4 regions of the Rhizobium sp. YAF28 genome follow, and region 2 is predicted to be linked to each of the others. Evidence: predicted binding sites of a transcription regulator. Region 2 holds the regulator's gene; each other region holds the start of a gene.
What was found. The regulator PhoB, encoded in region 2, activates phosphate uptake and scavenging genes when phosphate is short. The targets are predictions, from matches to a motif close to TGTCATNNANCTGTCAT.
Positions count from the first base shown of each region.

Region 1 (5,399 bases), on a different contig from region 2:
ATTGTTGATGTAGGTTCGCGTCGCGACGAGTTCCGCCAGGATCTCATTGGCAGCAATCGATCCTCCACGAGCAAGAACATCGGCAAAGAGATGGTCATTTTCGAGCGCGCGGTACTGCATGAGCGAGGAGCGGATCAACACCACTCCTTCGACAATCATGAAGACGAAGGGCAGCAGAATGGCGGCTAGTACTGCCCTTCTGATATTCTTGAATTTCAGCACTTCGAAATTCATAACTGATCCACGCGCATATACCGCCTGCAAGCGCAGCTTAGTGGAATATCTTAAAAAACTGCTAAAGCGGTCTATCCCTAGATTTCGGGACGGATAAAATCGAGTGTCTCAGAATCCATCACCCAGAGCTCGCCGGTCGAAATGTCGAACCAGGCGCCGTGAAGCTCCAGCTTGCCCTCTTCTTCAAGCGCCTTGATATCAGGGAAAGATCTGAGATTGTTGATCGAATTGCGGATGGAGACCCGCTCCAGCGCAGTCTGCCGTTCGGCCGGCGTCATGACGTTGTTGCTGCCAATCTGTTCGGCGGCAGGGCGAACGAGCGACATCCAGCGGCCGATGAAATCACCGGATGACAAAGGCTCGGCATCGGGATCGAGGGCTGCGCGGATACCGCCGCAGCGGCCATGGCCCATGACAACGATATTCTTGACCTTCAGCGCCTGCACGGCGAATTCGAGCGCTGCCGACGTGGAATGGAAATGGCCATCCGGTTCATAGGGCGGCACCATGTTGGCGACGTTGCGGATGACGAAGAGTTCGCCCGGCCCTGCGTCGAAGATCAGCTCGGGAGCAGCGCGCGAGTCGCAACAGGCAATAACGAGCGTCGTCGGGTTCTGCCCGTTTTCTGCAAGCTGCCGATACCGGTCGCGGGCATCGGCATATCGCCCGCTCATGAAGTTGCGATAACCGTCCAGCAGGGAGTTGGGGAAGCTCATCATGTCTCTGGATTAGCGCGCGCGTGAGCCAAGATCAACTGCTGCGCTGCAAAAGCCTGAGACCTATTTTTTCCGCCGCTGGGCAGGATGGACCAGGTGACGCATCTGCACCATTGCCATGGGCGTCGAAAGACTGGAGGCATCGCTTGCCAGCATCAGCTCGTTGCTGCCGCGCTTGACAGCGCGCGCCAACACTTCGAACACGCTGGCGGTCGCCAGCTGCAGCGCCTTTTCATCCTCCATTCCCGAAAGCAGGCGAGAGAGAAAAAGGGCGGCAAGCAGGTCGCCGAGCCCATTTGGTGGGTTTTCAACGACACGGTGTTCGGCAAGCAGGGCATGCCTTCCGGAGAGATAGAGATTGCCGGTGCCCCCCGCCATCATCGGCACCGCCGATGTGACCAGCATGCGTGAGGGGCCGAGCGAAAGAGCGGCCTCCATGACCGCGTTGTTGTCATCGAGTGCCGCCCCTGAAAGCCAGGCAAGTTCGTACCGGTTCGGCGTTGCGAGCGAGGCAAGCGGTATCAGATGGTCACGGATCGCCTCGGCTGTCGCTTCCGGGACGTAGAGGCCGCCGAGATCACCCATGACCGGATCGCAGACATAGAGCAGCTCCGGATTCTTCTCGCGCAAGGATGCAACGAGTTTCGCGACGGAGCGGGCCTGGGCGGCGTTGCCGAAGTAGCCCGACAAGACGGCCTTGACCTCGCCGATCCATGGCGCGCGGATGAGATCGTCAATCGCCGCCTCGAAATCGGCATCGGCGAAGGTCAGCCGTGTCGAGCGGCCATGACCGGGATGCCAGGGCAGCACGATCGTCGGCAGCGCCCAGACCTGATGGCCGAGCGTTTCCAGCGCAAAGACCGCAGCACGGTTTCCAACCGACCCCCGCACGACATGGCTGGAGATGACGATGACTGCGCCCGCTGCGTTTTCCGACATGGCATCCGAATCCGAATTTCGACCGCCGTTGATGATCTTTTTGACGAGGCGCTGTCAACCATTCTTCACGGGAGCGTGGAAATGTGCGGCGGGACGAAAAAGCCGGATAAAGTCATTTCGCCGTCGATAGGCATAAAACGACCTAAAAGCTTTCGAAATCTCTCGCCAGCATAGCCAAAAAAGCACGAAAACTACTTTTCGAAGCGCTCTTTTAAGGATTCTTTCGAAGAACCTTCTGCTACCTTGCCCACATCAAAACAATCGGGGGGATGATCCATGGCCACCAGAAACAATCCAAAACGGGAAAAGCAGATCGAGAGCGCGCGCAAAATCGCGGCCGCGACCGGCGAACCCCATCTCGATCCCGAAATTCTCTTCGGCCGTGCCAGCGGCGACGACCTCGAACTCTACACGCCGGAAATGCTTGCGCTTTCCTCCGTACACTCGGCAGCCGAGCTCGGCGCCTGGAACGGCAAGGTGCCGCGCGTCAGCATCGACACGGTCGCCGATGTCACGCCCGATGGCGTTGCAATCTCCATTCTTTCGGTGACGGATCACAATAAGCCCTTCCTCTACGAATCCGTCATGGGTGAGGTGACCAGCACCTACCGCGACATCTACATGGCAGTTCATCCGATCCTGATCCTGGAAGACGGCAAGGCTCCGGAACTCTATTCCGCCGATGTGCCGAGCGACCCGGCAAAGCGGGTGAGCCACATCCAGCTTCACATTTCGCCTCTGAGCCCCTCCCAGGCCGCCGACCTGATCAAGCGGATCAAGGCAGTACTCGAGCAGGTAGAGCTTGCCGTTTCCGACTGGAAGCCGATGCTTGCCCGCGTCGATGAAGTGATTTCAGAGCTTTCGAATTACAACGCCAGCCGCAAGAAAGCCGACCGTGACGAGGCGATCGCCTTCCTGACCTGGCTGCGTGACGAGAACTTCACCTTCCTCGGCATGCGCGACTACGTCTATTCCGGCAAGGGTCCCGATTCCAAGGTCGAACGCGACAAGGGAACAGGCCTCGGCATTCTCTCCAATCCCGAGGTTCTTGTTCTGCGCACCGGTAAGGACGCCGTGACGACGACGCCGGAAATTCTCGCCTTCCTCGATGGTCCCGATTTCCTGATCGTCACCAAAGCCAACGTGAAATCCATTGTCCATCGCCGCGCCTACATGGATTATGTCGGCGTCAAGCGCTTCGACGCACAGGGCAACGTAACGGGGGAACTCCGCATCGTTGGCCTGTTCACCTCGACAGCCTATACGTCCTCGGCCACCGAAATCCCGCTACTGCGGTCCAAAATCGAGAAGGTGAAGGAGCATTTCGGCTTCGACCCGATGAGCCACTCCGGCCGTATGCTCGACAATACGCTGGAATCCTATCCGCGCGACGACCTCTTCCAGATCGATACGCCGCTGCTCGCGACCTTTGCAGAGCAGATCAATGACCTCGCCGATCGCCCGCGCGTGCGGGTGCTGCCGCGCATCGACCATTTCGACCGTTTCGTCTCGGTCATCATCTTCGTGCCGCGCGAGGAATATGACTCGATCGTGCGCGAACGCATCGGCGCCTATCTGAAAACCGTCTATGACGGCCGTGTTTCCGCCTATTATCCGGCCTTCCCGGAAGGTGGAGTGGCTCGCGTTCACTTCATCATCGGCCGCTCGGGCGGTAAGACGCCACGCATCCATCAGGCCAAGCTCGAGGAGACGATCCGCCAGATCACCGCGCGCTGGGACAGCCGCTTCGAGATGCTCGCCGGTCCCAAGGCGCCGAAGCTCGGCGTCAGCAACGCCTTCCAGGAAGCCTTCACGCCGGATGAAGCGGTCGGCGATCTGCCCGACATCGCCGCATGCGCCGCCGGCGAGCCGATCCGCATCGAATTCTACTATCGCCAGGACGATGAACGCGGCCGCATCCTGTCGCTGAAGATCTTCCATAGCGGCGAACAGCTGCCGCTGTCGCGCCGCGTGCCTCTACTCGAAAACCTCGGCTTCAACGTCCTGAGCGAACGGACCTTCGATATCGAAGTTCCGGCCGCCGACAGCGCCATCAACATTGTCGTGCTGCACGACATGGAACTCGAGGCTCGCAGCGGTGCGGACATTGACCTCGCACGTTTTGGCGCACCGCTCGAAGAAGCCTTCGTCGCAGCCTTCAGTGACACGATCGACAATGACAGCTTCAACCGGCTGATCCTGTCGGCCGGTCTCTCGGCCCGCGAGGTTAGTGTGCTGCGCGCCTATGCGCGCTATCTGCGCCAGGCCGGCATCGCCTATTCGCAGGATTATATCGCAACCACCCTCGACAAATATCCTGTTATCGCCGCTTCGATCTTCCGCCTGTTCCACGACACGCTCGATACGAAGCTGTCGGAAAAGGCGCGTATCAAGAAGCTCGCCGAACTGCATCAGGCAATCGAAGCCGAGCTTGCCGACGTGCCGAGCCTGGATGACGACCGTATCCTGCGCCGCTATGTCAATATCGTCGATGCAACGCTGCGCACCAATTATTTCCAGCGCAATGCCGATGGGACACCGAAGGCGATGCTCGCCTTCAAGCTCGACCCGCATCTGGTCGACGGCCTGCCGGAACCGAAGCCTTTCCGTGAAATCTTCGTGTATGGCGTGGAAGTGGAAGGCGTGCATCTGCGCTTCGGCCGCGTTGCCCGTGGCGGCCTGCGCTGGTCGGACCGCGCCGAGGACTATCGTACCGAAGTTCTGGGCCTCGTGAAGGCGCAGCAGGTCAAGAATGCTGTGATCGTGCCTGTCGGTGCCAAGGGCGGTTTCTATCCCAAGAAACTGCCGATCGGCGGCAGCCGCGATGAGGTCTTCAATGCAGGCAGGGAAGCCTACAAAACCTATATCCGTACGCTGCTTTCCATCACTGACAATATCTCCGGCGCCGACATCGTCCCGCCTGATAACACGGTGCGTCTCGATGGCGATGACCCCTATTTCGTCGTCGCTGCCGACAAGGGCACGGCAACCTTTTCCGACACCGCCAATGCCCTTGCTCAGGAAGCGGGCTTCTGGCTGGACGACGCCTTCGCTTCGGGTGGTTCGGCCGGTTACGATCACAAGAAAATGGGCATCACCGCACGCGGCGCGTGGGAAACCGTGAAGCGTCATTTCCGCGAAATGGACATCGGTATCCAGACGACACCTTTCACAGTTTCCGGCGTCGGCGACATGTCCGGTGACGTTTTCGGCAATGGCATGCTGCTCTCGCCGAAGATCCGGCTAGTCGCCGCTTTCGATCATCGCGACATCGTCATCGACCCCGACCCTGATATGGAAAAGACGCTCGCAGAGCGCCAGCGCTTGTTCAACCTACCGCGCTCAAGCTGGCAGGACTTCGACAAGTCCGTGCTCTCGAAAGGCGCCATGATCATTTCGCGCTCGGCAAAGTCGGTTACGCTGACGCCGGAGGCCGTAGCCGCAATCGGCATCGACAAGGCGGTCGCCACGCCCTTCGAGATCATGACGGCGATCCTGAAGAGCCCGGTC
Region 1 covers NZ_JBFRCX010000003.1:392,310-397,708, forward strand. Annotated here, with positions in the region: gene AB4Z13_RS09565 (GGDEF domain-containing protein) at 1-219, opposite strand, end outside; gene AB4Z13_RS09570 (carbonic anhydrase) at 312-953, opposite strand; gene pdxY (pyridoxal kinase PdxY) at 1,014-1,889, opposite strand; gene AB4Z13_RS09580 (NAD-glutamate dehydrogenase) at 2,166-5,399, shown strand, end outside.
Region 1: the regulator PhoB is predicted to act here: its motif matches at 1,942-1,958, upstream of AB4Z13_RS09580 (NAD-glutamate dehydrogenase).

Region 2 (5,399 bases):
AACCTCGCCGCCGTCCCGTCGATCGTCTACGGTCTGCTCGGCCTGTCGGTCTTCATCAACTTCGCCGGCCTGCCGCGTTCGGCACCGCTGGTCGGCGGCCTGGTGCTGACGCTGATGACGCTGCCGACGATCATCATCGCCACGCGTGCAGCGCTCCGTGCCGTGCCGCCGTCGATCCGCGCGGCTGCCCTCGGCCTCGGCGCCTCGAAGATGCAGATGGTGTTTCACCACGTGCTGCCGCTTGCAATGCCCGGCATCCTGACCGGCACGATCATCGGCCTTGCCCACGCACTCGGCGAAACTGCGCCGCTGCTGCTGATCGGCATGGTCGCCTTCGTCGCCCAGGCGCCGAGCAGTCCACTCGATCCCTCCACGGCGCTTCCGGTTCAGGTCTACATGTGGGCCAACGAAGCCGAGCGCGCATTCGTGGAAAGAACCTCGGGTGCCATTATCGTCCTGCTCCTGTTCCTGATCGTCATGAACATGGGAGCTATCCTCTTGCGTCGTCGCTTTGAGCGCCGCTGGTAAACGGAGTAGAGATCATGAACATGTTGACGGAAGCTGCAGTTGAGAAGGCGCTGGACCAGAAAATGAGCAACGTCCCGTATAAGATGATCGGACAGGATGTCTCCGTTTATTACGGCGAGAAGCGCGCGCTTTTCGATGTCAATCTGAACGTCCGCGAAAACACCGTGACCGCCCTGATCGGCCCGTCGGGCTGCGGCAAGTCCACCTTCCTGCGGTCGCTGAACCGCATGAACGACACGATCGATGGCTGCCGCGTCACCGGCAAGATCACGCTCGACAGCGACGATATCTACGATCCTGACATCGACGTCGTCGAACTCCGCGCCCGTGTCGGCATGGTGTTCCAGAAGCCGAATCCGTTCCCGAAAACAATCTATGAAAACGTCTCCTACGGACCGCGCATCCACGGCCTCGCCAAATCCAAGGCCGACCTGGACCAGATCGTCGAGACGAGCCTGCAGCGCGCCGGCCTCTGGAATGAGGTCAAGGATCGCGTGCATGAATCCGGCACCGGCCTTTCCGGCGGTCAGCAGCAGCGTCTGTGCATCGCACGCGCCGTTGCCGTCAGCCCGGAAGTCATCCTGATGGACGAGCCCTGCTCGGCGCTCGACCCGATCGCGACTGCCAAGGTCGAAGAGCTGATCCATGAGCTGCGTGAAAACTACACCATCGTCATCGTGACGCATTCCATGCAGCAGGCCGCGCGCGTATCACAGCGTACGGCCATGTTCCACCTCGGCAACCTGGTCGAGGAAAACGACACCGACAAGATGTTCACCAATCCCGACGATCCGCGCACCCAGGACTATATCATGGGCCGGTTCGGCTGATTTTGGCGATGTGAAGCCTTCCCGATTTTCGAGGACAAAGCCCCATGGCATCGACACATATTTTTTCCGCTTACGATGACGATCTGAAATTCCTGTCCCGGCGCATTTCCGAGATGGGTGGTCTTGCCGAACAGATGGTCGGCGAGGCCGTCCGTGCGCTGGTCAACGGCGACACTGCGCTCGCCCAGAAGGTCATTTCCGACGACGTGATCCTTGATCACGCGGAACGCGAAATCAACGACAAGGCGATCGTCACGATCGCCCGTCGCCAGCCGATGGCCTCCGACCTTCGCGAGATCATGGGTTCGATCCGCATCGCCGCCGACCTCGAGCGTGTCGGCGACCTCGGCAAGAACACCGCAAAGCGCGTCATCGCCGTCCAGAGCACCGGCGTTCCGCGCAAGCTCGCCCGCGGTCTCGAGCATCTCTCCGAACTGGCGCTCGTCCAGCTCAAGGAAGTGCTCGACGTCTATACGACGCGTTCTGCGGACAAGGCCAAGTCCATCCGCGAGCGCGACGACGAGATCGACGCGATGTACACCTCGCTGTTCCGCGAACTCCTCACCTACATGATGGAAGATCCGCGCAACATCACGAGCTGCACGCATCTTCTCTTCTGCGCCAAGAACATCGAGCGCATCGGCGACCATGCGACCAACATCGCTGAGACGATCTATTACATGGCAACCGGCGCCCAGCCGGAGGGTGAGCGTCCGAAGGACGACAGCTCCAATACCGTCGGTGCGGTGACGGAGTAATCCGGACCTGCCAATTGCGTGCGCGCCCTGCGCTGGGGCGCGCAAAGGTCGCAGCCAATTCCAAGTTTCTGCATGGTCCGTTGCTTAAATCACCCCCGGTTTAAGGATCATGCATTAGGAGACTGACACGCATGATCCCAAGAGTTGCAGTTGTTGAAGATGAAGAGGCGCTGAGTGTGCTTCTCCGCTACAACCTCGAGGCTGAAGGTTTCGAGGTGGATACGATCCTCCGTGGCGACGAGGCCGAAATCCGGCTTCAGGAGCGCACGCCGGACCTGCTCATCCTTGACTGGATGCTGCCGGGCGTTTCCGGCATCGAACTCTGCCGCCGGCTGCGCATGCGGCCGGAGACCGAGCGCCTGCCGATCATCATGCTGACGGCACGCGGCGAAGAGAGCGAACGCGTTCGCGGTCTCTCGACCGGCGCGGACGACTATGTCGTCAAGCCCTTCTCCACGCCGGAACTCGTTGCCCGCGTCAAGGCGATGCTGCGACGCGCCCGTCCGGAGGTTCTCTCCACCGTTCTGAAGTGTGGTGATATCGAGCTCGATCGCGAAACCCATCGCGTTCATCGCAAGAGCCGCGAAGTGCGCCTCGGCCCGACCGAATTCCGCCTGCTCGAATTCCTGATGTCGTCGCCGGGCAGGGTCTTCTCCCGCTCGCAGCTTCTGGATGGCGTCTGGGGCCACGATATCTACGTGGACGAACGTACCGTCGACGTCCATGTCGGGCGCCTGCGTAAGGCGCTGAACTTCTCCAACATGCAGGATGTCATCCGCACCGTCCGCGGCGCGGGATATTCCATGGAAGCCTGATCCGAGTGATCGGAGGTCCAGACGGGTCGCTCGCTTGCCGGGCGGCCCGTTTGCTTATCTGGTGTCCTTCTGAAGAAACAGCGATGGGTAGGCCCGCCCTGTCCGTCGAGCTTGAAGCGACCTGTCTCGGCGAAGCACAGCTTCTTCTGGAAGCCGACACTAGGCGCCGAAAGCGAACTTCAAGAGGGTTTGCTTTCTACAGACGAATGCGTGCAAGAACTCGATCAAGAGCCTTTTGCAGAGCCACAGCGCCACCGAAATCGCGAAAGTCTTCGAGCACCTGTTCATTCAATCCGCCCTTGGTCGAATGCTCGCCGATGAGTTCATCAAAACTCGCGACAGGTTTCGAACGGGCAGCATGGGCGAGGCCGGAAAACAATTGACGGAGGTAGGCGTCGCCAGCCGTTCTCGAAAGCCCTTGGCTCTGCAGCCAGGTCGACGTCGCGTCCAGGATGCCGAAATAGGTGGCCATCAGGCAGCTCGCCACCGCGAGAAGTTCGAACTCAGGTCTGTTTTCAACCTGGATCGCCGTTCCGAGCGCCGAAAAGAGGGCGTGGGAAACCTCGTCGGGCGGGTAGATCGCAGTCGCGCCCTGAAGATCTGCGATGAACGGAAGTGGAATTGCCAGGCTCAGGCGAACTGGCTGATCGATCCACGCCAGCAGTTGATCCATTGGCGTGGCCGCGACGAAGCTGATGACATGGTGGCCCGGCCGAAATCGGAGCGAGCGGATGACCTCCTCGGCAATTTGCGGCCTCACCGCCACAAATACGAGATCGGATCGGTCGAGAACATCCTGGTTCCCCAAAGCGATCGACACATTCCGGTTTGCCGCCGCAAGGCGGGCGGCGACGCTTGCGCTGCGCGGTGACAGCACGATCGGTGTGTCGCGAAACGCTGTCTTGCCCAATCCGGTGACGACGGCCTCGGTAATCGTGCCCGTCCCGACGAACCCCATTGTCATCCGCTTTGGATCGATCTCCATTGGCACCCCTGACCGACTGTTTGCGCCGTGCTACTCCACGAGAATACCGCATCTGCATCAGAAAATCGCGTTACAGCGCCATGACCACCGTTCCATGCCAGCCTGGGGCTGAAACACATCGGTGGTGTTGGCCACGTAACTTCGCATTGTCAGGCATGGTGAACGACCGGCAGAGATCGGCCTCCGGCAGATAGTCGTGGTCAGGAGCGGTTTTCCAGTCCTCCTGTGCCGGCTAAAAAAATCACCCCTCCGCGCATAGGCGAGGAGGGGTGATGGTACGTTGCGTCTGTTGGAAGATCGCGGGTCAGGCGACCCGGACAGCCTTGCGGCGTTCGCTGACCGGCTGGTAGGCGAGGCGCTGGTGATAGTTGCAATAGGGCGAGGAATCCGGGGAGTCGCAGCCGCAGAAGTAGAAGTCGTCCTTCAGCGGATCGCCGACCGGCCACTTGCAGGTGCGCTCCGTCAGTTCCGTCAGGCCAAGGCGGCGTGAAATCGGCACGACCACATTCTTGGCCGGCACGTATTCCATTTCCTCGACCGTTTCGATCTCGATCTCTTCCTTCAGCATCGTTGCGCCCTGCTGGCGGGTAACGGTGCGGGTGGTGATGCGAGACGCATAGTTCGGGGCGCGCGGAGCCGACGTATTGCGCTTCGTTGCGCGCGCAGCGGTTGCCGTGCCGCCGGCCTTGGCGCGGCCGGGAAGACTGAGCCGGTGAACCTTGCCGATAACAGCGTTTCTACTCACTCCGCCAAGCTGCGCAGCGATCTGGCTGGCGCTCAGCCCCTCTGACCAAAGCTTCTTGAGCTTCTCGACACGCTCGTCTGTCCAGTTCATTGCCCTGTCTCCACCTTTCGCGTTGGTGATGGCAGAATCCCTCACCGTTGCCTCGGAAGTCTCCGAAGCAAGAAACGCCTGATCAATTTTGGTGACTAGTTCCGCCGCATGCAGTCTAGTAATTGAACTTTAACCTAGTGTGAGCCTGACTCTGTGACAAGAGTCGCGTGAATCCGATGAATCCGAATTCGGGGTTTTCCCCAACTTGCTTCCCCGGAGAGTCATTTCTGCAACATTAGCTGTTGATAGACCTGCAAGTCTGATTTGAGGCTTGACGCATGTGCTAAATCCTCAGTTTTGTTGACATTGCAGTGCGAAAAGTAAATAGTGCTTCCTGCCGCCGCAAGGCGGCATTTTTGATTTTTCGGGCCTGGTTTTCTTAGCCGGAGTCCGTTGCCTTAGAGCCTGACCAGGAGATTGCGCCATGGCTGAAGCCTCGCCGCTTTATGATACCTATTCTCGTGCCCCGCTGCGGTTCGAGCGAGGCGAGGGCGTGTGGCTGATCACCGAAACGGGCGAGCGATATCTGGATTTCGGCGCGGGCGTTGCCGTTACCTCCGTGGGGCATGGCAATCCGCACGTTGTGGCCGCTCTCAAGGATCAGGCCGACAAGGTCTGGCATCTCTCCAATATTTATGAAGTGCCGGG
Region 2 covers NZ_JBFRCX010000004.1:326,907-332,305, forward strand. Annotated here, with positions in the region: gene pstA (phosphate ABC transporter permease PstA) at 1-528, shown strand, start outside; gene pstB (phosphate ABC transporter ATP-binding protein PstB) at 543-1,358, shown strand; gene phoU (phosphate signaling complex protein PhoU) at 1,403-2,116, shown strand; gene phoB (phosphate regulon transcriptional regulator PhoB) at 2,248-2,931, shown strand; gene AB4Z13_RS11665 (pyrroline-5-carboxylate reductase) at 3,128-3,916, opposite strand; gene AB4Z13_RS11670 (GcrA family cell cycle regulator) at 4,221-4,751, opposite strand; gene AB4Z13_RS11675 (aspartate aminotransferase family protein) at 5,176-5,399, shown strand, end outside.

Region 3 (5,399 bases), on a different contig from region 2:
AGAGCCTTTCAATCGAGCGACAAGATCCGGCTGAACGCCAATGGCCGCAAGCTGGATGCCTGGCTGATCTATAAATGCCTCGCTTGCGACAAGACCTGGAACCGGCCGCTCTTCGAGCGCAAGAATGTCCGCGACATCGATCCGGCAACGCTCGACGCGCTCCAGTCCAACGATGTCAAATGGATCCACGCCGAAAGCTTCAACCTCGACGCATTGAAACGCAAGTCGCAGCGCGTCGACGAATTCCCTGAATTCGAGATCGGCAAGGAGGTGCTGCGCGAGGCCATCGGCTGGACGCGGCTGGAGATCGAACTGGCGGTGCCCTTGCCTGCGGGCACACGCCTCGACCGTCTGCTGGCATCCGAGCTCAAGCTTTCGCGCACGCGGCTTCAGACGCTGCACGAGAACGGCCTGCTCCGGACGAATTCCGATCGCGCCGACATCCTGCGGCGGCGTATCAGGACCGGCATCGAAGTGGTGATCGATCTTGCGACCGTCGCGGATCGCGAGCTCTCCTGGGGACCCCTGGCGACCGGCAGTCCCCGCTAGCCTGTAACGCGAAGGCCCGTATGCCGGGCCTTCGTCATTTCAAAGTCCATTCCGCGCAACTGAAGGCCGTCAGTGCGATGCCGGCGACGTGGCGAGCGATACCGCCGCCTCATGCACCGGCCGCCGTCCGGGGATCCGACGCGGCTTCAGCCGGTCCTGCGATGTCAGGGGATTGTCCGCATCGATGCACCGGAAGAGTGCCTGCAGCTCCGGCTCTTCGACAAGTAATGCTGCTTCCGCCGGAGAAATCCAGATCTTCTGCCTCTCGGCATATTCGCGAAAATGCGCGGCCTCGCTCTCCAGCCGCAGCAGATGAACAGAAACCCTCAGCGGCGTCACGTGATCCTTCAGATAGGTGTAAAAGCCAATCGGCTTCTTCCTGACCCTGCCGATGATGCCAGCCTCTTCGAAAGCCTCGCGCTGGGCGCAGCGATAGGGCCTTTCCTTTCTTCCGAGATTGCCCTTCGGGATCACCCATCGTCCGGTATCGCGGCTGGTGACGAGCAATACGCTCAGCCTTCCGCCTCTCTCGACGCGGCAACAAATGGCGCCGCACTGGTCGATCTCGCGGCGGCCTGTCTTTGCCGGGGTTTCCTCATTCAATTCAGATAAATGCCTGGATAAATGCATGGTCCGCTCGTTGTCTCCTTCTCCTTGCATGGAGAATAGAGCGCAACATCCGATCGAAAATGGCGACCCCTAAAATTAGGGTATCCGATACATCGAGCGGACCCCTGCCCTTAGGCAAACAGGCTTGCAATCCCATAGCAGGCGGCCGCGATGGCAGCGGCAGCCGGCATGGTGATCACCCAGGCGATGACGATGTTGCCCGCAACACCCCAGCGCACGGCCGACAAGCGTCGCGCGGCGCCGACACCGATGATCGCTCCGGTGATCGTATGCGTCGTCGACACGGGAATGCCGAGCCAGGTCGCGGCAAACAGCGTCAGCGCCCCGCCGGTCTCGGCGCAGAACCCCTGCATCGGGTTGAGCCTGGTGATTTTCGAGCCCATCGTATGCACGATCCGCCAGCCGCCGAAGAGCGTGCCGAGCGCCATGGCCGACTGGCAGGAGATGACCACCCAGAGCGGCACATGGAAACTCGGGCCGAGCTGCCCCTGGCTGAAGAGAAGAACGGCGATGATGCCCATGGTCTTCTGCGCATCGTTGCCGCCATGTCCGAGCGAATAGAGCGAGGCCGACACGAACTGCATGAAGCGGAAGGTGCGGTCGACAGCAAAGGGCGTCTGGCGCACGAAGAGCCAGAAGACGACGAGGACGAAGAACAGCGCAAGCAGGAAGCCGATCGCCGGCGACATGAAGATCGCGCCAACCGTCTTCAACAAGCCGCCCCAGACGATGGAGCTGAAACCGACCTTCGCCCATCCTGCCCCGACAAGCCCGCCGACCAGCGCATGCGAAGACGAAGAGGGAATGCCAAACAGCCAGGTGACGATGTTCCAGACGATCGCCCCCATCAGTGCAGCAAAGATCACCTGCGGCGAGACGATGGCCGGATCGATAATGCCGGTGCCGAGCGTTTCGGCAACATGCAGGCCGAAAAACAGGAAGGCGATAAAATTGAAGAAGGCCGCCCAGCCGACGGCATATTGCGGCCTGAGAACCCGGGTGGAAACGATGGTCGCAATCGAGTTTGCCGCATCATGCAGCCCGTTCAGGAAATCGAAGAATAGCGCCACACCGATCAACCCGATCAGCAGCGGAAGGGAAAGAGAGGCTTCCATCAGACGTTCTCGATGACGACGCCGCTGATTTCATTGGCCACGTCCTCGAACCGGTCGACGATCTTTTCCAGATTGGAGTAGATCTCGCTGCCGATCATGTAGGCCATGGCATTGCCGCTGGCGCCATGCCGGCGATAGAGGTCCTTGAGCCCCTCGTCATGCAGTTCGTCGGAGCGGCCTTCGACCCGGGTGATCTCTTCGGCGATGACAGCCAGCCGCTGCGCATTCGCACCCATCTTGTTAAGAAGCGGGATTGCTTCCTCCATCAGGGCCGCCGCCTTGACGATCTCCCCGCCCATCTCCTGCATCAGCGGGTCGAAACTCGTCTGCTCGAACAGGCGGATGATCTTCACCGTCTTGTGCATCATGTCGATCGCATCATCCATGGACTGGATCAGATCCTTGATGTCGCCGCGGTCAAAGGGCGTGATGAAGCTGCGCCGGACAGCAACCAGCACTTCGCGGGTGATGTCGTCAGCCTGGTCTTCCAGTGCGATGATCTTGTCGCAATTCTCCTGAACCGCCTCGCCCTTCAACAGCTTTTCCATAGCATGGGCGGCTGCGACGACCGTCTCCGAATGCCTGCAGAACATCTCGAAGAAGCGGTCCTCCCGCGGCATCATCTTGCGAAACACGCTCATCATCTCGGGCGATCCTTCCTGAACCGGGGACTGTCGTAGAAGACTGTCATAAATCTGTCATAAAGCGTCGCAGGCAATTGATCGAAAAAGTAAAATTTGACAATGCTAGATGTCATGAAATCCCGCAAAAAAGGCGCAAAATCCTACGCCGGACCCTCAAAGCCCCTGCTGAAGCAGCTTGCAGAAAGACCCGAGAAGCTTTTCTCAGGCGCCTTTCGCCAGCAATATGGCGCGCTCTGCTTCCGTTACCGAAACGGCGGTCCCGAGACTGATCACCCCGAAATCGAAGTCCTCGTCGTCACCACGCGCGACAGCGGCCGCTGGATCATTCCCAAGGGCTGGCCGATGAAAAAGAAGAAGCCGCATGAGGCAGCCGCCATCGAGGCCTGGGAGGAAGCCGGCGTGCGCGGAACGGTGAGCAAGCAGCCGGTCGGCCGCTACACCTATCTGAAGGAGCTGGATGACGGCGACGTCGCGCCCTGCATCGTCGATATCTTCCAGATCGAAGTGGAGCATACGCAAGGGCAGTTCCGCGAAACCGGCCAACGCATGCTGGATTGGGTGAGCCCCGACGAAGCGGCACGGCGCGTGCGCGAACTCGAATTGAAATCCCTGCTCGTCGATTTTCACCCGCGGCACGGCAAGCGGCAGCGCAGGAAAAAGGCCTGAGCCGCAGGTGTTGCTGCCCGCCATTTACGGCGTGGTTTACGGTAACGTACTTCTCCCGAAATCGGGCCTGTGAAAGGCTTTTCCTCGGAAAATTGACCGAAACGGGAGAGAGCCATGAGGTGGTCAAAGCCTGCACCTGCATTAGTGCCTGTCCGCATTGCCTACCGTGCCGCCATCGCCACGCTGGCACTTGCGCTCGCCTCACAGGCCGGGGCGCAGACGGCCAAGCCGGTCACCGTCGACAATTTCGCCCGCGCCGAATCCGATCTCTATTTCAGCAATGCCGTGAAGGACGGCGGCGGCAAGACCGGTATCTTCAACCATCATCGCGAACCGATGGACATCGATCATCAGTCCGTGATCCGGGCCAACCGCGATACGCTCTATTCATCCGCTGTCATCGATCTCGATGCCGGGCCGGTCACCATCACGCTTCCGGACGCCGGCAAACGCTTCCGCTCGATGCAGATCATCAACGAAGACCATTACGTAGTCGGCGATGTGAAATATGACGCCGGCAGTTACACCTATGATCGGGCAGCGGCCGGCACGCGCTACATCCTCGTCGGCATCAGGACCCTCGTCGATCCCAACGACCCCGATGATGTCAAGCAGGTCCATAATCTCCAGAACGCTCTCACCATCAGCCAGGCAAATGCGGGAACGTTCGAGATCCCGGACTGGGACAAGGCGAGCCAGAAGAAGGTCCGTGACGCGCTGATCGTGCTGGGCACGACCATTCCGGATTTCAAGGGCGCCTTCGGGGCGAAAGATCAGGTCGACCCGATCCGCCATCTCATCGGCAGCGCCGTCGGCTGGGGCGGAAATCCCGAGAAGGACGCGATCTACCTCAACGAGACACCACCGAAGAACGACGGCAAGATGGTCTACCGGCTCTCCGTCAAGGATGTTCCCGTCGACGGCTTCTGGTCGGTCAGCGTCTACAATGGCAAAGGCTACTACGAGAAGAACAAGCTCAATGCCTATACGCTAAACAATATCACCGCTGACAAGGAAGCAGACGGCGCGGTCAAGGTGCAATTCGGCGGCTGCGACGACAAGATTGCCAATTGCTTGCCCGTAATGAAGGACTGGAATTACACTGTCCGCCTCTACCGCCCGCGCCAGCCGATCCTGGATGGAAGCTGGACATTTCCGGAGCCTCAGCCCGTGGGGAAGTGAGGAGCGGAGTATGAGGCCCTTGCTGAGAAGGATTGCAGTGGGACACCCCCTCTGCCCTGCCGGGCATCTCCCCCACAAGGGTGGAGATCGACAAGCGGCATGCTCCTCCCTCTCTCTACCAATAGCCGGGCTGCAAACGCCTATAGTTTGGGGAAGCCGATTCCCCCAGCCAATCTCCACCCTTGTGGGGGAGATGGCCGGCAGGACATAGGGGGTGATCCTTGCGCCGACACCCGCTCCTCAAGCGGGCTTCATCGAAGAATCCCGATGCCGTAAAAGCGCCGAAGGCGAAGGTCGTGGTTGAGGCGCGCGCGTGCCAACGGCCTTACTGTCGGTCGCCTCGCTTCTCCTGCGACATAAGCTGGCTGAGCGTTGCTGCCGGGATCGCATCGGCGGCATAGGTGAAGGTGCCGGATGATCTCACCTCCTCGGCCGCCCGCAGCAGTGCACCAAGTGCAGCGCGTGCAAAGGACCCGCCGACACTCACTCGCCGCACGCCTGCCGCCGAGAGTTCGGCAACGCTGTAGCGCGGCCCCTTCAGGCCCATCACCACATTGACGGGCTTGTCGACCGCGGCGCAGACGGTTCGGATCGCGTCGATATCAGGCAGACC
Region 3 covers NZ_JBFRCX010000001.1:457,962-463,360, reverse strand. Annotated here, with positions in the region: gene AB4Z13_RS02420 (DUF1062 domain-containing protein) at 1-549, shown strand, start outside; gene AB4Z13_RS02415 (NUDIX hydrolase) at 619-1,152, opposite strand; gene AB4Z13_RS02410 (anion permease) at 1,290-2,294, opposite strand; gene AB4Z13_RS02405 (DUF47 domain-containing protein) at 2,294-2,938, opposite strand; gene AB4Z13_RS02400 (NUDIX hydrolase) at 3,050-3,604, shown strand; gene AB4Z13_RS02395 (DUF1254 domain-containing protein) at 3,761-4,786, shown strand; gene AB4Z13_RS02390 (isocitrate lyase/PEP mutase family protein) at 5,112-5,399, opposite strand, start outside.
Region 3: the regulator PhoB is predicted to act here: its motif matches at 2,980-2,996, upstream of AB4Z13_RS02405 (DUF47 domain-containing protein).

Region 4 (5,399 bases), 230 kb from region 2:
GATGCCGGCCGGCAGCTTCGGGAGCGCATGTGGACCGTCTATGGCAAAGCGATCGAAACTCATATCGGCTGCAAGCTTGCCGAAGGCGAGGCGAAGACGATTGCCGGCCTGCTGGACCGCTTCCTCTGATCAGGCGATCAGCGGCGATGCGGCGGCCTTCAGTGCCTTCAACGCTTCCTTCGGATCGAGCCGCACCTGCAGCCCGCGTTGCCCGCCATTGATATAGACGAGCGGTTCGGCAAGGGCGGCTTCCTCGATCGCTGTCGGCACGATCTTTTTCTGCCCGAACGGGCTGATGCCGCCGACATGGTAGCCCGTCAGCCGCTCGGCGTCGGCCGGTTTCATCATATTGGCCGATTTGCCATGAAAGGCGCTCGCGAGTTTCTTCATGCTGACCTCGCGGTCGGAGGGCACGACCACGCAGACCGGTTTTCCGTCCACCTCCGCCATCAGCGTCTTCAACACGCGATGCGGCTCCTCGCCCAGCGCTTCGGCCGCCTGCAGCCCGACTCGCTCGGCGTTTGGATCATAGTCATAGGCATGAACCGTAAAGGTGACGCCGGCCTGCGTGAGAACCTGGGTGGCACGGGTGGTCTTGGACATGGCTCAGCCCTCGAATGTCCGCGCGTAAATCTCCGGCTTGAAGCCGATCAGCAGCTTGCCGCCGGTTTCCAGTACCGGTCGCTTGATCATCGATGGCTGGTCGAGCATCAGGGCGATCGCCCTTTCGCGGTCGAGATTTTCGCGCGCGGCGTCAGGCAGATTGCGGAAGGTCGTGCCGGCGCGATTCAGCACCGTTTCCCAGCCTGTCTCGTCGATCCATCGTTCCAGATGCGCCCGGTCGATGCCGACGGCCTTGTAATCGTGAAAGTCGTAGGCGACGCCGTGTTCGTCCAGCCAGTTGCGGGCCTTCTTCATCGTGTCGCAGTTCTTGATACCGTAGATGGTGATGGCCATGCCGGTTCGATCTCCCTATTTCTCAGGGGAGATATCACCCTGGATGAAAGCTGCAAACGCCGTCTGGCCCTTATCCCTCGAGCTCTTCGATGAGTGCTGGCAGGTCGGCCACGGTCTCGATGACGTAGTCGGCGCCGGCAGCAATCAGCTTCTCGCCGATCCGCTTGTGCAACTCGGCTCGCGCCTCCGGCGAAAGTGCATCCACCTCTTCAGGCGTCAGACCCGCCTCATTGCCGGAGAGCGTCACGCCAACGGTAACGCAGCCTGCGGCGGCACCCTCGGCAATGCCGGGTTCGGTATCATCGACCTTCAGGACGGCAGAGGCCGGATAGACCATCAGGTCGAGGAAGCATTTGTACATGCCGATCGGCGTCGGCCGGCCAAGCGGCAGATCGTCGGCACAGATCAGATTATCGGGTGCATAACCCTGTTCAGCGGCAAGCGGCAGCACGCGCTCCATAATCGAGCGCGTATAGCCTGTCGTCGAGCCGATCTTCATCTGCCGTTCGCGCAGGTATTCGATCGTCTTGATCGCACCGGGCACCAGCGCGCAGTAATCGGTCACGACAGCTTCGTTGAGCGGCACGAAGAGGTCGTAAACGCGGTCGATGGCCGCCTCGTCCGGAAGCGCGCCTTGTGCCGCCTGCCAGCGGGCGGCGATATGCGGTTCGGCCAACATCGCTGCGATATGCGCACGCTTCGGGAGCCCCATCGGCTTGCGTGCGTCGGCAATCGTCACCTCGACGCCGAACTTGCCGAAGGTGTCTACAAAGGCGCCCATCGGTGCGAAGGAGCCGAAATCGATGACCGTGCCGGCCCAGTCGAAGACCACTGCCTTGAATTGCGTCATGCTGCGCTCCCGTAAAGATCTTCGATGGTTTCCTCGCCGATACCGAAGGCGGTCGAGGCACCGCAGCCTGCCGTCACCACGACGATGCGCAGCGCATCGGAAGGCTTGTCGGTGAACCGCCAGCGGTCCGGGGCGGAGGCATAGGTGCCAATCCAGCGTTCGGTGATGAAGCGACCAGGCAGGTTGAGCACGGCATCCATCTCGTCGAGGGTCAGCCGGTCAACCCGCTCCAGCCCAAAGGGATCGGGCGTTTCGGAGTAATGGTGGCTGTCGCCGACGATCAGCGATCCGTCTTCCGACTGCGTAATGATCAGGTGGATGCCGTTCTCGCGCTCCGGCTTGAATTCCCGGTCAAGCCGCGCCTTCAGGGCGGTCGCCTCAGGCAATTCGGCATAACCGAGATAACGCCCGAGACCGAGATCAGACATGACGGCGGTGCTGAGCGAGACCCGTTGCGCCGGCACGACACGCATCATCTGCAGCTTGCAGCGTGTCACGTTATATGCAGCGATCCGATCCGCAAACAGGCTCTTGAAATCGTCGCCGGGGCAAACAGCCACCGTCTCCGCCTCGATCAGGCCGGTTGACGTCTCGATCCGGGGCGGCTCGACGGCGCTCACTGCTGTCGAGCGGCGGAACTCAATGCCATATTTGACTTCGAGATAGCGGGCGAGCAGCGGAACGGCCGTGCGGGATTCGACCCGCAGTTCATGTGGGCTATAGAGTGTGAAGCGCCCCGCCTCCGGCCGCAGTGCCGGCACAAGCCGCCGCGCCTCCTCGATCGTCAGCCTTTCGCAGCCTTCGCCCATCTCTGTGCGCAGGAAGGCGTCGATCACGGCTTCGGATTCGTCGAGCCTTGCGGCAAGGAGCAGCCCGCGCTGCAGGACGTCGATGCCGGCGTCGTCGACAATCTCGGCCCAGATATCGCGGGCCTGGCGTGCCTTATTCCAGCAGTCGCCGGCCTGCTGGCCGGTCACCGTCACAAAGCCGAAATTGCGCACCGAGGCGCCATTTGCCTGTGCGTCGCGGTCGATAACGACGACCCGTTTGCCGCGCTTTGCCGCCGCCAGCGCATGCGCCAGCCCGACAATTCCCGCGCCGACGATCGCAATGTCGTAATGCGGCATAAAAGCTCCTTCGCAACATGTCTGCAACGGCTTGGCGGATTTTCTTGAAGCCTGTGTGACAGTTGCGCGGAGCCTTACATCCGCGTGTGGAAAAGAACGCTGGTTCAGTCTTCCAGCGTGCCGGCCTTTCGCGTTGCCTTGCTCGGCTTGTCGGCGGCAATCTTTATCAGGTCGCCGCGCCGGCGCACCAGCCGGTCGGAAGTGCGGGTCAGCAGCAGTCCGTCCTGCGGCGCCCGGATGTCGATATCGCCCTCGGTAAAACCGGGCCGGGTGACGATCGTCGCCAGAAGCTCTCCTTCCGAGACACGCTCGCCGATATTGCGGTGGAAGAGCACGGTACCGCCCTGCGGCGCACGCACGATCTCGACATTGTCGAGCGGCACGGCTGGTCCGGAGAAGGGTTTGTCTCCGGCTGCCCCGCCGTTGACAACACCGCGCCCGATCAGGAACTGCAGCAGGCCTTCGGCGTCTTTCTCGGCCATATCGGGATAGACGTCGCGGCGGCCGCGCAGTTCCACCGTCACCGAAAGCTTGCCCGGAAGCTTGGCCTTACGCTCGCCCGGCACCTCATATTTCCAGGCAAAACCGACCGCTTCTTCGAAGGCGGAGCTTTCGCCATCCGAAAGCAGCACCGCTTCCATGTCGAGCGCATTGGCAAGGTCCGCTGCCTCCGGCCAGAAGGCTTCGTCGATATAGGCATATTGCAGCGATTCATCATCGCAATGCAGATCGAGCACCAGATCGGCCCCGAGCGCCATATGAATCAGCTCTCGCTTCAATCGATCCGTAGCCGGATAATCATCAAGGCCGCCAAGCAATTCCTCCCGGTCGCGAACCGAGATCAGCGGAAAGTCCCGATTGAAATTGGTCCGCGATCCCAAATCGAAACGGCCCTGCAACTCGCCGAAATGAGATTGCGCCGCGCCGATCGGATTTGCCTGCGGCACGAGCGTGATATCGCCGGCGATCCATCCTTCGCTTTCTGATTGCCTGAGTTGAAGGCAGAGAAAATGCGCCAGCGCGGTTCCCGGCAGTTCATTGGAATGCAATGCGGCCTGGATATAGACCTTAGGCGCCGCCGGATTGCTTCCCCTGAAGCGCATGACCGGCAACCGCCATTCGATGCCGGGCGTATCGCCGGGGATGATGATCTCTGAAACGTCCACTGTCTTGCTCCGCATGTGCATATTGAGTGGGGAGTTTTATGCGAATCCCCACCCGCGGTGCAAGCGCAGCTCAGCCGAGCAGAGGCCAGCGGTTGATGACGTGATGCTCGCTCTTCCCGTAGATGCTGTGGATCAACAGGAACTCCCGGATCGTCCACCGGAGAGGTCGGTCAAGCTTTTCAGGCAGAACGGTCTTGCGATCATAGAGCAGCGTCATGTGCGGCGTCAGATGGCCGCCGACATTATAGGGCAGTCCGGCCTCGAACAGACCGTCTTGAATTTGCCGCCTAAGGTCCATCAGCGCCCCGTTTTCTTGTCTGCTGCAGACGACGAAGGCTTGTGACTGGCCCGGATGGCGGAAGCTCATAACTTCGTCGAGCACAAGTTCGAAGGGTTCAGCACGGACTGCGGCGGCGATCTGTTCCGCGCCGAATACGATATCATCCGGTAGCCGACGGTAAGAGCCGATGCCGTTGAGCGTGACATGGAGCACGGGGCTGGGGCGCGAAGGACCAGTCAGAAAATGGGCATCGCGGTAGAATTGCGCGACCTCCAGTGCTCCGGATGTCACTTCGGGGGTCGGTCGAACTGCGAAGAAGATCGTGTGGTGAGGCTTCCCGACAGGGCTTGATTTCCGGGGATCAGCGCCATTCGGATCGAGTGGAAAATGAGGCATTTGAACTACGGACTACATCGCCCGCCTCCTTGTTAACCAAGGAGGAGCCTATCAGTATTGGCTATTATGTCAAGAACAAAACGCGAACGGAAACGGCTGCCGATGGGCAGCCGTTTGCTGGCGTCTGTATAAGGGGCAAAGCTCACGCTCCTTAAGCGGCGTCTTTGACGGGCTCAACAGCCTTCTTGGAAGACTTGGCGCGGGCTGCCTTCGGCGGTGCGAGACGAAGAACATCGTCTGCCAGCAAGCGGGCATTGTCTTGCGCCTTGTCGAGATTGCTGACACGGGCAGGGTCCATCGTGTAGAGGCTGCCGCCGGAAACGAACATGTCCCGATAGGCGGCACGCTCGATCAGCGCCGTGTCGATGACATTGACCTGCTGCTTTGCGAGCAGACCCTTGACCGCCAGCAATGCACGCGTGGTGATGATCGAACTGATGCGCGTCAGCACGACCGAATGCGGGATGCGGATATCATGCTGGGCAGCAAGCTGCTTCATGATCTCAAGCACCTGGGCGCCGCCGACCGCGTCCATGGCGCAGCCCTGCACCGGAACCATTACATGATCGGAAAAGCCGATGGCCTTCGCCATCAGCGGGCTCAGACCGGCCGGCAAGTCGATG
Region 4 covers NZ_JBFRCX010000004.1:95,527-100,925, forward strand. Annotated here, with positions in the region: gene AB4Z13_RS10495 (MarR family transcriptional regulator) at 1-129, shown strand, start outside; gene ybaK (Cys-tRNA(Pro) deacylase) at 130-603, opposite strand; gene AB4Z13_RS10505 (ArsC family reductase) at 607-957, opposite strand; gene phnX (phosphonoacetaldehyde hydrolase) at 1,028-1,807, opposite strand; gene AB4Z13_RS10515 (TIGR03364 family FAD-dependent oxidoreductase) at 1,804-2,934, opposite strand; gene AB4Z13_RS10520 (peptidase M14) at 3,039-4,100, opposite strand; gene AB4Z13_RS10525 (2'-5' RNA ligase family protein) at 4,171-4,671, opposite strand; gene AB4Z13_RS10530 (AAA family ATPase) at 4,928-5,399, opposite strand, start outside.
Region 4: the regulator PhoB is predicted to act here: its motif matches at 2,979-2,995, upstream of AB4Z13_RS10515 (TIGR03364 family FAD-dependent oxidoreductase).